One region of the Streptomyces sp. NPDC101181 genome, then DNA from elsewhere that is predicted to be linked to it. Evidence: riboswitches for the same ligand, from Rfam matches in the RefSeq annotation. Region 1 holds a riboswitch; each other region holds the start of a gene.
What was found. A riboswitch is a leader RNA that binds a small molecule or an ion and turns the genes downstream of it on or off. The one in region 1 is predicted to bind thiamine pyrophosphate.
Positions count from the first base shown of each region.

Region 2: it holds a riboswitch for thiamine pyrophosphate, as region 1 does, so the genes downstream of both, thiC (phosphomethylpyrimidine synthase ThiC) here and thiO (glycine oxidase ThiO) in region 1, are expected to answer to the same signal.
Region 3: it holds a riboswitch for thiamine pyrophosphate, as region 1 does, so the genes downstream of both, ACIRRU_RS00365 (thiamine ABC transporter substrate binding subunit) here and thiO (glycine oxidase ThiO) in region 1, are expected to answer to the same signal.

Region 1 covers NZ_JBIWOX010000011.1:75,826-81,227, reverse strand. The annotation lists gene pknB (Stk1 family PASTA domain-containing Ser/Thr kinase) at 1-856, opposite strand, end outside; gene ACIRRU_RS18000 (thiazole synthase) at 969-1,763, opposite strand; gene thiS (sulfur carrier protein ThiS) at 1,766-2,008, opposite strand; gene thiO (glycine oxidase ThiO) at 2,005-3,207, opposite strand; TPP riboswitch at 3,205-3,317, opposite strand; gene ACIRRU_RS17985 (hypothetical protein) at 3,368-3,709, shown strand; gene ACIRRU_RS17980 (NAD(P)/FAD-dependent oxidoreductase) at 3,738-4,973, shown strand; gene ACIRRU_RS17975 (Rv2175c family DNA-binding protein) at 5,056-5,402, shown strand, end outside.
Region 2 covers NZ_JBIWOX010000032.1:6,941-12,342, forward strand. The annotation lists gene ACIRRU_RS29690 (DUF5326 family protein) at 1-131, shown strand, start outside; gene ACIRRU_RS29695 (IclR family transcriptional regulator) at 495-1,289, shown strand; gene ACIRRU_RS29700 (SsgA family sporulation/cell division regulator) at 1,391-1,828, shown strand; gene ACIRRU_RS29705 (YibE/F family protein) at 1,836-3,191, opposite strand; TPP riboswitch at 3,262-3,396, shown strand; gene thiC (phosphomethylpyrimidine synthase ThiC) at 3,389-5,179, shown strand.
Region 3 covers NZ_JBIWOX010000001.1:91,529-96,930, reverse strand. The annotation lists gene frr (ribosome recycling factor) at 1-144, shown strand, start outside; gene ACIRRU_RS00375 (phosphatidate cytidylyltransferase) at 144-1,232, shown strand; gene rlmN (23S rRNA (adenine(2503)-C(2))-methyltransferase RlmN) at 1,341-2,447, shown strand; TPP riboswitch at 2,635-2,751, shown strand; gene ACIRRU_RS00365 (thiamine ABC transporter substrate binding subunit) at 2,834-3,925, shown strand; gene ACIRRU_RS00360 (ABC transporter permease) at 4,009-5,402, shown strand, end outside.

The DNA of each region.
Region 1 (5,402 bases):
CCAGCTCGGCCTCGGTCAGCGCGGCACGGGCCTCCCGGGCTTCGGCCAGCAGCAGCACCGCGTCGTGCGGGCGCACCTCGGGGGTGCGGGCGGTCGCGCTCGCCACCAGGGAGTCCAGCGCCACCGGGAGCCCCGGCACGGCCGCCGAGGGGGCCGGGACGTCGGAGTTGAGGTGCTGGTAGATCACCTGGGCGGCGTTCTCACCGGTGTGCGGCTTGGCGCCGGTCAGCATCTCGTACAGCAGGACCCCGCAGGCGTACACGTCGCTGCGGGTGTCGGCCGAGCCGTGCTCGATCTGCTCGGGTGCCAGATACGACACCGTGCCCAGCAGCGAACCGGTGGTTTCCGTGGCCGTGCCGACCGCCCTGACCAGGCCGAAGTCGGCGACCTTGACCCGCCCGTCGTCCCCTATCAGGACGTTCTCCGGCTTCATGTCGCGGTGCACGAAACCCGCCCGGTGCGCGGCGCCGAGCGCCGCGAGGACCGGCTCCAGGATGTCCAGGGCCGCCCGGGGCTTGAGCGCCCCGCGCTCGCGCAGCACATCGCGCAGGGTGCAGCCCGCGACGTACTCCATCGCGAGATAGACGTACGCGCCCTGGGCGCCCTGGTCGAAGACCGCGACGACGTTGGGGTGGGCCAGGCGGGCCACCGACTTGGCCTCGCGGATGAAGCGCTCGACGAACGAGACGTCGACGGCGAGCGCCGGGTGCATCACCTTGACGGCGAGCACCCGGTCCAGACGGGTGTCCACGGCCCGGTAGACCGTGGCCATCCCGCCGACGGCGATGCGCGCCTCTATGCGATACCGGCCGTCGAGCAGCTGCCCGACGAGAGGGTCTTGGAGGGTCGTGTCCACCTGGAGATTCTACGAGCCGCCCCCGGCAGCGCGGGCGGGCCGGGGCACTCCCGGTGCCGTTCTGGAGCCGATCCGTGACAGGTACACGTCCCAGCTGGGGGCGGGGGAGGCCTCAGAACGCCGGGCGCTCCGGATCCAGGACCGCCCGCCCGGCCCGCGGTGAGGAGGGCTCGGCGAAGTGGCGGCGCGGAATCCGCCCCGCCCGGTACGCGAGCCGGCCGCCCTCCACCGCGTGACGCATCGCACCTGCCATCAGCTCCGGCTCCTGCGCCCGGGTCACCGCCGAGGCCAGCATCACCGCCGCGCAGCCCAGCTCCATCGCCTGCGCCGCGTCCGAGGCCGTCCCGGCCCCGGCGTCGAGGATCACCGGCACCCCGGCCCGCTCGATGATCAGCGCGAAGTTGTGCGGGTTGCGGATGCCGAGCCCGGAGCCGATGGGGGAGCCCAGCGGCATGACCGCCGCGCACCCCACGTCCTCCAGCTTCCGTGCCAGCACAGGGTCGTCGTTGGTGTAGGGCAGCACGGTGAACCCGTCGTCGACCAGGATCTCCGCCGCGTCCAGCAGTTCGACGGGGTCGGGCAGCAGGGTCCGCTCGTCGGCCACCACCTCCAGCTTCACCCAGTCGGTGCCCAGCGCCTCCCGGGCCAGCCGGGCGGTCAGGACCGCCTCGCCCGCGGTGAAGCAGCCCGCCGTGTTCGGCAGGACCCGGATGGAGAGCCGCTCCAGCACCGAGAGGACCGACCCCTGCACGGTCGGGTCGAGCCGCCGCATCGCGACCGTGGTCAGCTCGGTCCCCGAGGCGATCAGCGAACGCTCCAGCACCTCCAGGCTGGGCGCCCCGCCGGTGCCCATGATGAGCCGGGAGCCGAAGGTGGCCGGTCCCAGCGTGAAGACGTCGTCGGACATGGTCAGCCTCCCTGCACGGCGGTGAGCACTTCGACACGGTCGCCCTCGCCGAGCGGGGTCGTTGCCCACTCGCCGCGCGGGATCACGCTCTCGTTGACGGCGGCGGCGACCCCGGAGCGGGCCGGGGTCAGGGTGGCGACGAGGGTGTCCAGGGCGGTCCCGGCGGGGACGGCGCGCGCCTCGCCGTTCACCGATACGGAAACGGTGGCGGCGGTGGATTCCGGTCCGGTGGACTGCGGGGTCATACGGGCTGCTCCTGGGGTGCGGGGGCGGTGGGCTCGAAGCGGCCGGGGGTGAAGGGGCGGGCCACCTCGGGCAGCTCGCCGGTGGCCAGGGCCTCGGCCAGGGCGTCGCCGGTGAGAGGGGTCAGCAGGACGCCGTTGCGGTGGTGGCCGGTGGCGAGCAGGAGACCGGGCAGGGCGGTGGGGCCGAGGAGCGGCGCGTTGTCGGGGGAGGCGGGGCGCAGACCGGCCCGGGTCTCGGTGAGCGGCAGCTCGGTGATCCCGGGGACCAGCTCGTGGGCGTCGCGCAGCAGTTCGTACACCCCGCCCGCGGTCACCGTGGTGTCCCAGCCCATCTCCTCGCTGGTGGCGCCGACGACCAGCTCGCCGTTCTCGCGGGGGACGAGGTAGAGGTGACCACCGCGGACCACGGCGCGCACGGTGCGGCTGAGGAAGGGGGCGTACGCCGGGGGCACGGTGAGCCGGAGCACCTGGCCCTTGACCGGGCGGACCGGCGGCACGACGTCCGGCGGGAGCCCCGCGAGGCGGCCGCTGAGGCTGCCCGCTGCGAGCACCACCTGATCGGCCGCGCAGTCTGTGTCGTCGCCGAGCGCGGCCCCGGCGGCCCGGCCGCCGGACACCGTGAGCCGCTCGGCGGTCGCCCGGCGGAAGACCACCCCGGCCCGTTCGCACGCGGTCAGCAGGGCCGCGGACAGACGGCGGGGGTCCACCTGGTGGTCGCCGTCGACCCGCAGTCCGCCTCGGACGCCGGGGGCGAGCATCGGCTCCAGACGGCGGCACTCCCGGCCGTTCAGCCAGACCGACTCCAGGCCCGCGCGCTCCTGGAGGGCGTGCAGCTCGCGCAGATGCGCCCGGTCGTCGGCGTCCAGCGCGACGGCGAGGGTGCCGCAGGCCCGGAACCCGGTGTCCCGGCCGCTCGCCTCCTCCAGCTCGGCCACGAACGCCGGGAAGCGGGCGGCGGAGGCGAGGTTGAGGCCGAGCAGCGTCTCCTCGCCGTAGTGCAGCTCGGTGACGGCGGCGAGCATGCCCGCCGCGACCTGGGCGGCCCCGCCGCCCGGCTCGGGGTCGGCCACGGTGACGGCCGCCCCGCGCTGGGCGGCCCGCCAGGCGGTGACCAGGCCGATGACGCCGCCCCCGATGACGAGGACGTCGGACCCCGGGGCTCTCCCCGGGGCGCGTGAGGCGCCGCTGATGGCAGGCATACGTCTCCAGCCCCTCCCTTCGCCGGCATGACCCGGAGCAGGTTCGTACGGTCGGAGGCCGTCCAGCCTCCCTCTCAGCCCGGTGCGTCCGGGCTCCCGCGAGTGTTCTACCGTGCAGCCTAGACCCACCCGCCCACAGCCCAGTAGGGGAGCAGCCGTCATGGCCCGTTCGCTCGACGGACTCGTCCTCTCCCCCGTCGCCGACCAGACCCCGGGCCAGGTCGGCACCCGCACCCGCTTCTCGTACCACGAGCGGGAGGGCCGGATCTGGGCCGAGTACGCGGGCGGCGACGTGGAACGCGGCCACCTCGTCGGCACCCGCGAGGGCGACGTGCTCGACTTCCGTTACGTCCAGCTCACGCGGGACGGGACGACCTCGTCCGGGCACTGCGTCTCCACCGTCGTCGGTCTGCCGGACGGCCGGGTGCGGCTGGAGGAGCGCTGGGCGTGGGAGTCCCAGGAGGGCAGCGGGACGAGCGTGGTGGAGGAGACCCATTCCTGACGGTATGTCAGGTGATTAAGGTGGACGGGTGAGCGAGCAGCAGACGGAGAAGAGCCCGGCCCGCGACGTGGTGATCGTCGGAGCGGGCATGGCGGGCGTCCAGAGCGCCGTGGCCCTGCGGGAGGCGGGCTTCACCGGACCCGTCACCCTGATCGGCGCCGAGCCCCACCAGCCCTACGACCGCCCGCCGCTGTCCAAGGCGGTGCTGCTCGGCGAGGCCGGGGACTCCGCCTTCGACATCGACTTCGCGGCCCTGGACATCACCCTGCGCCTCGGCCTGGAGGTCACCGCCCTGCGCGCCGCCGACCGCGTCCTGGACACCGCGCGGGGCCCCGTCCCCTACGACGTCCTGGTCCTCGCGACCGGCGCGGAGCCCGTCACCCTGCCCGGCGCCGACGGCGTGCCCGGTGTCCATCTGCTGCGCACCCTCGACGACGCCGCCCGGCTGCGGCCCGTCCTGGACCGGCAGGACGACGTGGTCGTCGTCGGGGCGGGCTGGATCGGCGCGGAGTTCGCCACCGCCGCCCGCGCCGCGGGGTGCGCGGTCACCGTCGTCGAGGCCGCCGCCCGCCCGCTCGCGGGCGCCCTGCCCGCCGAGGTGGCCGCGCCCATGGCCCACTGGTACGCCCAGAGCGGCGCCGAACTCCTCACCGGCGTCCGGGTGAACCGTGTCGAGGAGGGGGCCGTGGTCCTCGCCGACGGCCGGACCCTGCCCGCCGGGGCCGTGGTCGTCGGCATCGGCGCCCGCCCCGCCACCGGGTGGCTCGCCGGGTCCGGGGTCGCGCTCGGCCCGGACGGCTCGGTCCTCGCCGACAGCGCGCTGCGCACCTCGCTGCCCGATGTCTACGCGGTCGGCGACTGCGCCTCCTTCCCCTCCGCCCGCTACGGGACCCGCCTGCTGGTCCACCACTGGGACAACGCCCTCCAGGGCCCGCGCACCGTGGCCGCCGCGATCCTCGCCGCCGGGACCGGCGAACCGATGCCCGTCCACGACCCCGTCCCGTACTTCTGGTCCGAGCAGTTCGGCCGCTTCGTGCAGTACGCGGGCCACCACACGGACGCCGACACCCTGCTGTGGCGCGGCGACGGGGACGACGCCGCCTGGTCGGTGTGCTGGCTGCGCGAGGGCGCGCTGGTCGCGGTGCTCGCCGTGGGCCGCCCGCGCGACCTCGCCCAGGGCCGCAGGCTCATCCAGTCGGGAGCCGCGCTCGACCCGGAGCGGGCCGCCGACCCCGCCGTGCCGCTCAAGTCCGCCGCCCTGTGACCACCCCGTACCGGGCCGGGCCCCGCCCCGTACGGCCGGGCCCGGGTACCGGCTGTCAGTCCCAGGTGGCACGCTTGTCCCTGTGACCGAGATTGACGCAAAGACCGATGCTCTCGTCCCCGCCTGGCTCCACCTTCCCGACATCGCGGAGATGCTCGATGTCGAGGTGACGCGTGTGCGGCAGCTGGTCAAGGAGGGCCAGCTCATCGCCGTACGCCGCGGTGAGAACCGGACGCTCCAGGTGCCCGCCGCCTTCATCGACGGCACCAAGGTGGTCAAGGGCCTGTCCGGCACCCTGACCCTCCTGAGGGACGACGGCTTCACCGACGAAGAGATGCTGGAGTGGCTCTTCACCCCCGACCCGACCCTGCCCGGCACCCCCGCGCAGGCCCTGAGCGAGAATCGCGGTACGGAGGTGAAGCGCCGGGC
Region 2 (5,402 bases), on a different contig from region 1:
TGATCGCCAGCGTGGTCGGCTTCGTGGTCGGTCTGCTCTTCAAGGTGCTGCTCTTCGTCGTCCTGGTCGGCGGGCTGATCTTCGTGGTGCGGAAGTTCATGGCGTCCTCGTCCTCGCGAGGCGACTGGTAGTACCCGTCCGGGGGCCGGTGCCCAGGCCGCCCCCGGGGATTAGCCCAGCTGAGCTAAGTCGTGGAGAAAACCACCCGTCTGCCGGAAGCGGCCGATACAGTGGCACACCGTTGCTGCTATCCGGAATGTGACCTTCTGTCACTCCGACCGGGGTCACTGATCCGGACAGGACGCCCCTGACGGAACGACGCCGTTCGGCACGGCGGTTCGGTCCTGGGCCTCCGATTCGCCGACGCCCGGCCCGGTCCTCGCCGACCACCGGTCTCGGCCCCGGTTCCCTCCGGTCCCCGGGATCGCGGCAGGCCCGTGGGGGCGGCCTCCACGGGAGGGCCGACGGCCCGTCACCATGGCTGGGGGTGACCTTTGACCACGGCATCGAGCACCGCTGTCCCGACGTTGATCGGTTCGGTGCAGCGCGCCTTGAGGCTGCTGGAGGCTGTGGGCGCCTACCGGGACGGGGCACCGGCCAAGCAGCTCGCCCGTCAGGCCGGACTCCCGCTGCCGACCGCGTACCACCTGCTCCGCACGCTCGCCCACGAGGGCTATCTCCGCCGTGAGAACGGGGTCTTCCGCCTCGGCGCCGCCGCCGCGAACCTGACCGCGGCCCCGGGGCTCAGGAGCCGGGCCGTCCCGGAGACGGGGGACCGTCCCGCTTCCGTCGCCGACTCCCTCGGCCACTGGCGGGACATCATCGGCGTCCCCGTGTACTGCGCCGTCTACTGCGACGGTGAGATCGAGGTCATCGCGGTCGCGGATGTCCCCGACGCCCCCGCGGCGGAGGAGTGGGCCTCCTTCCGCGAGACCGGTCACGCGCACGCGATCGGCCAGTGCTTGCTCGCCCAACTCGACGAGAAAGCACGCGAGGACCACCTCGACCGACACCCCGTACGCCCCCTCACCCGTTACTCAGTGCGAGATCGCGCGGCGCTTCTGGAGCGGCTGCGGACGCTCCGCAGAGGTGAACCGGTCATCGAACGCCAGGAGTACACCCTGGGGACCGTGTGTGCCGCGATTCCGGTCACAGCCGGTGCCACCATTGCGGCGATGGCCATTTCCGTACCCCTGGATCGGGAGGAGCGGTTGCTGCCCGCAGTCGAACAACTACGTGGCGAAGTGGCCAGCCTCTTGCGTTCGTTCGTGTTCTCTATCAGTATCTGAAAAATCACTCCTTGTGATCTGCTATCGCGTGCACCACGATGGCGTCAATAGGGCCACGGGGGATCATTCCTGGCCAGTTTCATCTACCGCGGGGTTGAACGATGCGCGAGTCGGTCCAAGCAGAGGTCATGATGAGCTTCCTCGTCTCCGAGGAGCTCTCGTTCCGTATCCCGGTGGAACTCCGGTACGAGGTCGGCGATCCGTACGCCATCCGGATGACGTTCCACCTGCCCGGCGATGCCCCTGTGACCTGGGCATTCGGCCGCGAGCTGCTGCTGGACGGGCTCAACAGCCCGAGCGGCGACGGAGATGTGCACATCGGGCCGACCGAGCCGGAAGGGCTGGGAGACGTCCACATCCGGCTTCAGGTCGGCGAGGACCGGGCGTTGTTCCGCGCGGGTACGGCACCGCTGGTGGCGTTTCTCGACCGGACGGACAAGCTGGTGCCGCTCGGTCAGGAGCACACGCTGGGTGACTTCGACGAGAACCTGGAGGAGGCGCTCGGCCGCATCCTCGCCGAGGAGCAGAACGCCGGGTGACCGTCCGTCACTTCTTGCGGCGGCGCCCCTTCCCTGACCGTGCGGGCGCGGCGGCCGTGGCCGCGACGGCGCCGCCGCCCGGACGGTCCGCGGAGACCACGAGCGCGGCGAGCACCGTGGTCACCGGCACCGAGGCGACCAGACCGATCGAACCGACCAGCGTCCGGACGATCTCCTCGGCGATCAGTTCACTGTTGGCGACCGTCCCCACACCGCTCTGGGCGATGGAGAAGAGCAGCAGCAGCGGCAGCGCCGCGCCCGCGTACGCCAGTACCAGGGTGTTGACCACCGAGGCGATGTGGTCCCGCCCGATCCGGATACCCGCCCGGTAGAGCCCCTTCCACCCCATGTCCGGGTCGGCCTGGTGGAGTTCCCAGACGGCGGAGGTCTGGGTGACCGTCACATCGTCCAGGACCCCCAGCGAACCGATGATGACGCTCGCGAGCAGCAGACCGCTCATGTCGATGTCCGGGTACAGACCGTGGATGAGCCCGGTGTTGTCGTCGGTGTTGCCGCTCAGCTTCGCCCAGCCGATGAACAGGGAGCCCAGCAGGCCGATCAGCAGCAGCGAGATCAGCGTGCCGATGACCGCGACGGACGTACGGGCCGTCACCCCGTGACACATGTAGAGCGCCGCCAGCATGATCGCGCTGGCCCCGATCACCGCCACCACCAGCGGGTTCGATCCTTGCAGGATCGCCGGCAGGATGAACAGGGTCAGCACGGCGAACGACACGGCGAGCGCCACCAGCGCCATCACGCCGCGCATCCGCCCCACCACCACCACCGCCAGCGCGAAGATCCCGGCCAGCAGTGCCAGCGGAACCTTCCGGTCCACGTCGGTCACCGAGTACTGGAGGTCGCGCGGCGCGTCGGGGGCGTACGCCACGACCACGCCCTGGCCCTCGCTGAGCTGGCGCGGCGCGTCCGGCTGGACCACCTCCACGAACTCGCGGCCCTTGTCCGGCCCGGTGGTCACCTCGACCGTGGCCTTCGCGCACTCCCCCTCCTGTTCGTTGACCGCTTCCCGGCCCGAGGGCGTGGAGGTGTCGCCGGTCGGGGGCACCTGCGCGGCGTTGACGTCGGCGCAGTCCACCTTGACGACCTGGACGACCCGGCCGTCCTGGGTCTGCCGGTCGAAGCCGACACCGGTGCGCTCGTGCTCGGGGGCGCCGCCGGGCCAGAGCGCGATCAGGCCGACGACGACCGCCGTCGCGAACGGGATCAGCACCGCGGCGATCACCTTGCGCAGGTGCTGGGAGACCGGGGCGGCCGGGCCGTGGCTGTGTGCGTGCCCGTGGGAGTGGCCGTGCGGGGGGCCCTGGGGCGGCTGGGGTGCGGGGTCGCTCTGGGGAGAGGTCACGGAGCGATCATCGCAAGAACGGGAGGGCCCTCTGGTCAGCTCGCCGGAAAGGACGCTAGCGTGGAGGCACCTTTGCACACGCGGGAGCTCGGAGCACCGGGCTGAGAGGGCGCTGATCGCCGTACATCCGTACGGGACACGGCTGCGCCGACCGCCGAACCTGTTACCGGGTAATGCCGGCGTAGGGAGTAGGTCTCATGACCACATCGGACGCACGCACGCCTGCCTCGAAAGAGCACGCCGAGAACCTGGGCGACGAGGCCGGGAAGTCCATCGGCTGGCACAAGGGGTACGTCCAGGGCTCGCGCCCGGACCTGAGGGTGCCGGTCCGCCAGGTGCACCTCACCAACGGCCGCCACGTGACGCTGTACGACACCTCGGGGCCGTACACCGACATCTCCGTCGACACCGACGTCCGCCGGGGTCTCGCGGCCCTGCGGGAGAACTGGATCATCGCCCGCGGCGACACCGAGGAGTACGCGGGACGCCCGGTCCGCCCCGAGGACGACGGGGTCAGGCACACCTCGCCGCGCGGCGGACTGCGCAACCTCGACGCGGTCTTCCCCGGCCGCCCGCGCCAGCCCCGGCGCAGCCGCGACGGACGCCCCGTCACCCAGCTCGCGTACGCCCGGCGCGGGGAGATCACCCCGGAAATGGAGTACGTCGCGATCCGGGAGAACGTCGAGCCCGAGGTCGTACGGGAGGAGATCGCGGCGGGGCGGGCGGTGCTGCCCGCCAACGTCAACCACCCCGAGATCGAGCCGATGATCATCGGCAAGCGGTTCCTGGTGAAGGTCAACGCCAACATCGGCAACTCGGCCGTCACCTCCTCCATCGAGGAGGAGGTGGACAAGATGACCTGGGCGACCCGGTGGGGCGCCGACACGGTCATGGACCTGTCCACCGGCCGCAACATCCACACCACCCGCGAGTGGGTGCTGCGCAACTCCCCCGTGCCGATCGGCACCGTCCCGCTCTACCAGGCCCTGGAGAAGGTCGACGGCCGGGCCGAGGAGCTGAGCTGGGAGATCTACAAGGACACCGTCATCGAACAGGCCGAGCAGGGCGTGGACTACATGACGGTGCACGCCGGAGTGCGCCTGTCCTACGTCCCGCTGACGGCCCGTCGCAAGACCGGGATCGTCTCGCGCGGCGGGTCGATCATGGCGGCCTGGTGCCTGGCGCACCACAAGGAGTCGTTCCTCTACGAGCACTTCGAGGAGCTGTGCGAGATCCTCGCGGCGTACGACGTCACCTACTCGCTCGGTGACGGGCTGCGTCCCGGGTCGATCGCGGACGCCAACGACGAGGCGCAGTTCGCCGAACTGCGCACGCTCGGCGAGCTGAACACGATCGCCAAGCGGTCCGGGGTGCAGACGATGATCGAAGGCCCCGGGCACGTCCCGATGCACAAGATCAAGGAGAACATCGACCTCCAGCAGGAGATCTGCGAGGAGGCCCCGTTCTACACGCTCGGCCCGCTGACCACTGATGTCGCGCCCGGCTACGACCACATCACCTCCGGCATCGGCGCCGCGATGATCGCGTGGTGGGGCACGGCGATGCTCTGCTACGTCACGCCCAAGGAGCATCTGGGGCTGCCCGACCGGGACGACGTGAAGACGGGTGTCATCACCTACAAGATCGCCGCCCACGCGGCCGACCTCGCCAAGGGGCACCCGGACGCTCAGGATTGGGACGACGCGCTCTCGGACGCGCGGTTCGAGTTCCGGTGGGAGGACCAGTTCAACCTGGCCCTCGACCCGGACACGGCCCGGGAGTTCCACGACGAGACGCTGCCCGCCGAGCCGGCGAAGACGGCGCACTTCTGCTCGATGTGCGGGCCGAAGTTCTGCTCGATGAAGATCTCCCAGGACATCCGCCGTCAGCACGGCGGCTCGCAGGAGGAGATCGAGGAGGGCATGGCCGAGAAGTCGAAGGAGTTCGCGGCCGCGGGCAACCGCGTCTATCTGCCCATCGCCGACTGACGTGCGCAGGGGCGCCCTCCGGGGTCCGGAGGGCAACCCGGAGCACCCGGAGCACCCGGAGCACCCCGGGGCACAACGAGCACGGCGTCAACCCGAAGCACGCTTCGCAGTTCGGCTGATCCACCCGCTCCGGTCGCTCCGCAGCGTTCCCCGGGCCGGGCGCGGCATCCGCCGCCCCGGCCCGCGGTGTGTCCGGGGGAGGGCGGGCCGCACCCCGGGGGCA
Region 3 (5,402 bases), on a different contig from region 1:
CTCGACAAGCTCGTCAAGGACAAGGAGTCCGGCGAGGACGAGGTGCGCCGCGCCGAGAAGGAGCTCGACGACACCACCGCGAAGTACGTCGCGCAGGTGGACGAGCTGCTCAAGCACAAGGAAGCCGAGCTGCTCGAAGTCTGATGAACGACTCTTCCTGGGGCGCCCCGCAAGGAGCCGGTTACTGGGGCACGCCCGAGATGAGGGCTGCCCCGGCGGGTCCTGCCCACGATGTGCATGACGCCCAGCAGACTCGGCCCATGCCCAACGTGCCGGACGCTCCCGACGCAGGTGGAGACGGAGCAGTCGACCGCGACGACCGGGACAGGGACGCCGCTCTTGTCGGCGGCCCCCTGTTCCGTGACGAGATGCCGCAGGAGCCCATGTCCACCCCGCTGCCGCCCCCGCCGCAGAAGAAGCGCGCGGGGCGTGATCTGCGCGCCGCCATAGGGGTCGGCGTGGGTCTCGGCGCCGTCATCGTCGCCTCGCTGTTCATCGTGAAAGCCGTCTTCATCGGTGTGATAGCGGTCGCTGTCGTCGTCGGCCTCTGGGAGCTCACCTCCCGCCTCAAGGAGCGCAAGGGCATCAGGGCGCCCCTCGTCCCGCTGGCCGTCGGCGGTGCCGCGATGGTCGTCGCCGGGTACGCCCGGGGCGCGGAGGGGGCGTGGGTCGCGATGGCCCTGACCGCCCTCGCGGTGCTGGTCTGGCGGATGACCGAACCGCCCGACGGCTATCTGAAGGACGTCACGGCCGGGGTGTTCGCGGCGTTCTACGTCCCCTTCCTGGCCACCTTCGTCGCCCTGATGCTGGCGGCGGACGACGGGCCCTGGCGGGTCCTGACGTTCCTCGTCCTCACCGTGGTCAGCGACACCGGGGCGTACGCGGTCGGCTGGCGCTTCGGCAAGCACAAGCTGGCCCCCCGCATCAGCCCCGGCAAGACCCGGGAGGGCCTGCTGGGCGCGGTCGTCTTCGCGATGACCGGCGGTGCGCTGTGCATGGAGTTCCTGATCGACGGCGGCGCCTGGTGGCAGGGGCTGCTCGTGGGCCTCGCGGTCGCGGCCAGTGCCACCCTCGGTGATCTCGGCGAATCGATGATCAAGCGGGACCTCGGCATCAAGGACATGGGAACCCTGCTGCCCGGTCACGGCGGCATCATGGACCGGCTGGACTCGCTGCTGCCCACCGCACCGGTGGTGTGGCTGCTGATGGTGCTCTTCGTCGGCGTCGGCTGAGCCGCGGACTCGAACGCGTACCGTCCCACCTGCGACTTTCACGAGTGAGGGCACGTTGTCCACAGGGCGGCGGGCCCTCACTCCGCTTTCTGCGACACTGGATGAACCATGCCTAAGCCCGGAGAACTCACTTTCGTCGCGCCCCGCGGAGCCAAGAAGCCGCCGCGGCATCTCGCCGACCTCACGCCCGCCGAGCGCAAGGAAGCGGTCGCCGAGACCGGCGAGAAGCCGTTCCGCGCCCAGCAGCTCTCGCAGCACTACTTCGCGCGGTACACCCACGACCCGGCCCAGTGGAGCAACATTCCCGCCGGGTCGCGGGACAAGCTCGCCGAGGCGCTGTTCCCCGAGCTGATGTCGGTGATCCGGCACATCAGCTGCGACGACGACACCACCCGTAAGACCCTGTGGAAGCTGCACGACGGCACCCTCGTCGAGTCCGTCCTGATGCGCTATCCGGACCGCGTCACCATGTGCATCTCCTCGCAGGCCGGCTGCGGGATGAACTGCCCCTTCTGCGCCACCGGACAGGCCGGACTCGACCGGAATCTGTCGACCGCCGAGATCGTGCACCAGATCGTCGACGGTATGCGGGCCCTGCGCGACGGAGAGGTGCCGGGCGGCCCCGCGCGGCTCTCCAACATCGTCTTCATGGGCATGGGCGAGCCGCTCGCCAACTACAAGCGGGTCGTCGGCGCCATCCGCCGCCTCACCGACCCCGAGCCGGACGGCCTCGGGCTCTCGCAGCGCGGGATCACCGTTTCCACGGTGGGCCTCGTCCCGGCCATGCTGCGCTTCGCCGACGAGGGCTTCAAGTGCCGCCTCGCCGTCTCGCTGCACGCCCCGGACGACGAACTGCGCGACACCCTGGTCCCCGTCAACACCCGGTGGAAGGTCCGCGAGGTCCTGGACGCCGCGTGGGAGTACGCGGAGAAGTCCGGCCGCCGCGTCTCCATCGAGTACGCCCTGATCCGGGACATCAACGACCAGGCCTGGCGCGGTGATCTGCTCGGCAGGCTCCTCAAGGGCAAGCGGGTGCACGTCAACCTCATCCCGCTGAACCCCACCCCCGGCTCCCGGTGGACCGCCTCGCGCCCCGAGGACGAGAAGGCGTTCGTCGAGGCCATCGCGGCCCACGGCGTGCCCGTCACCGTCCGCGACACCCGCGGTCAGGAGATCGACGGGGCCTGCGGACAGCTCGCGGCCTCCGAACGCTAGCCGGGACGGCTGCCCGGACGGGCCCCCAGCCCGGACCGTTCCCCGGCACGGCTGCCCGGACCGCTCCCCGGGGCGGCTGCCCCGGCACCCCGTCCCGGGCAGGTCCCGAGGCGGCCGCCCAGGGGAACGGCCGGTGCCGCGGGGCGGCCGGAAACCGCCGGTGTAGCCTGGGCCGGGAATCAACTGCATATTCCGACAGGGGAGCGCCACAGCGCTGAGAGTGCGGCACCAAGGACAGGTTGGCCGCAGACCCTCTGAACCTCGCCCGGGTCATTCCGGGTAGGAAGTTCGGACCTTACTCAAGCTGTTGCGCCCTGCCCGCTTCCGGTACGTCTCCGGCGGCGGGCGGGGCCGCGTCTCTTCCTGGCCACCCCCAGGAGGATCACATGAACACCACCACGAGATACGCGGCGACGGCGCTCGCCGCGGTGCTCGGCGTCACCGCGCTCGCGGGCTGCGGCGGCTCCGACGACGGCTCGGGCTCGTCCGGGGACGGCGGATCCAGGACCGTCACCCTGGTCAGCCACGACTCCTTCAACGCCTCGGACAAGGTGCTGAAGGAGTTCACCGAGGAGACCGGCTACACCGTCAAGGTCCTCAAGAGCGGTGACGCGGGGGCCGCGCTCAACCAGGAGATCCTGACCAAGGGCTCCCCGCGCGGCGACGTCTTCTTCGGGGTGGACAACACCCTGCTCTCCCGCGCCCTCGACAACGGGCTCTTCACCGCGTATGAGGCCAAGGGCCTGGACCGGGTCGCCCAGGGCACCCAGCGGGACGGGAAGCACCGGGTGACGCCCGTCGACACCGGTGACATCTGCGTCAACTACGACAAGAAGTACTTCACCGACAAGAAGCTCGCGCCGCCGCGCACCTTCGAGGACCTGCTGAAGCCCGCGTACCGCGACCTCCTCGTCGTGGAGAACGCCGCCAGCTCCTCGCCCGGCCTCGGCTTCCTCCTCGGCACCATCGCCACCCAGGGCGAGGGGGGCTACCAGGACTACTGGAAGAAGCTCAAGGCCAACGGCGTGAAGGTCGTCGACGGCTGGGAGCAGGCGTACAACGAGGAGTTCTCCGGCTCCGCGGGCGGCAGGAAGGCGAAGGCGGACCGGCCGCTCGTCGTCTCCTACGCCTCCAGCCCGCCCGTCGAGGTGCTGTACGCGGACCCGCAGCCCGAGGAGGCCCCCACCGGGGTTGCCACCGGCACCTGCTTCCGGCAGACCGAGTACGCCGGGCTGCTGACCGGGGCGAAGAACGAGAAGGGCGGCAAGGCCCTGCTGGACTTCCTGCTCGGCACGTCCTTCCAGGAGGACATGCCGCTGACCATGTTCGTGAACCCCGTCGTCACGGACGCGGCACTGCCCGAACTCTTCACGAAGTTCGGCGAGAAGGTCGGCACGCCCCCCACCGTCACGCCCGAGAAGATCTCCGCCAACCGTGAGCAGTGGATCCAGTCGTGGCAGTCGCTCGTCCTGAAGTAGGGCCCGAGGCAGACCCCGGCAGGACCCCCGCCCGGTCCCGCCGGGGCGCCGGGCGACGCGGGGCCGCGGTGCGGCTCGGCCTGATGACCGTGCCCGTCGCGTTCTTCGCCGTGTTCTTCGCCTACCCCGTGTCCGCGATCGTCGGACGCGGGGTGAAGGCGGACGGTGTCTGGCAGTTCGGGCGGATCGGCGAGGTGCTGGGCCGCCCGGACATCCTCGACGTCCTCTGGTTCACCGCCTGGCAGGCCCTCGCCTCGACCGCGCTCACCCTGCTGATCGCGCTGCCCGGGGCGTATGTCTTCGCCCGGTTCGACTTCCCGGGCAAACAGGTCCTGCGAGCCGTCGTCACGGTGCCGTTCGTGCTGCCGACCGTCGTCGTCGGCACCGCGTTCCTGGCGCTGCTGGGGCGCGGCGGGCTCCTGGACGAGCTCTGGGGCGTCCGCCTCGACACCACCGTGTGGGCGATCCTGCTGGCCCACGTCTTCTTCAACTACGCCGTGGTCGTCCGCACCGTGGGCGGGCTCTGGTCGCAGCTGGACCCGCGCCAGGAGGAGGCCGCCCGGGTGCTGGGAGCCGGAAGGCTCGCCGCGTTCCGCCGGGTGACGCTGCCCGCCCTCGCCCCCGCCGTCGCGGCCGCCGCGCTGATGGTCTTCCTCTTCACGTTCACCTCCTTCGGCGTCGTGCAGATCCTCGGCGGACCTGCGTACTCCACCCTGGAGGTGGAGATCTACCGGCAGACCGCGCAACTGCTCGACCTGCCGACCGCCGCCGTGCTGACCCTGGTGCAGTTCGCCGCGGTCGGCGCGATCCTCGCCGTGCACGCGGCGACCGTACGCCGCCGGGAGCGGGCGCTGAAGCTGGCCGACCCGGCGCAGACCTCCCGCAGGCCGCGCGGCGCCGGGCAGTGGACGCTGCTCGGCGGGGTCCTGCTGACCGCGCTGCTGCTGATCCTGCTGCCGCTCGGCGTGCTGGTGGAGCGCTCCTTCGATGGAGCAGACGGAGCAGATGGAGCGGGCGGGGCGGGCGGTTACGGCCTCGGCTACTACCGGGCGCTCCAGTCCGCCGGGTCGGGCGGCTCCTCCACCTTCCTGGTGCCGCCGCTGGAGGCCGTCGGCAACTCCCTGCGGTACGCGCTCGTCGCGACGCTCATCGCCCTGGTCGTCGGCGGGCTCGCCGCCGCGGCCCTGACCCGCCGGGCCGGACGGCTGGTCCGCGGGTTCGACGCGCTGCTGATGCTGCCGCTCGGGGTCTCCGCCGTCACCGTCGGCTTCGGCTTCCTCATCACCCTCGACCGGCCGCCGCTGGACCTGCGGACCTCCTGGATCCTGGTGCCGCTGGCCCAGGCGCTGGTCGGCGTCCCCTTCGTCGTACGGACCATGCTGCCCGTGCTCCGCGCGGTCGACGACCGGCTGCGCGAGGCCGCCGCCGTACTGGGCGCGTCGCCGCTGCGGGCCTGGCGCGAGGTCGATCTGCCCCT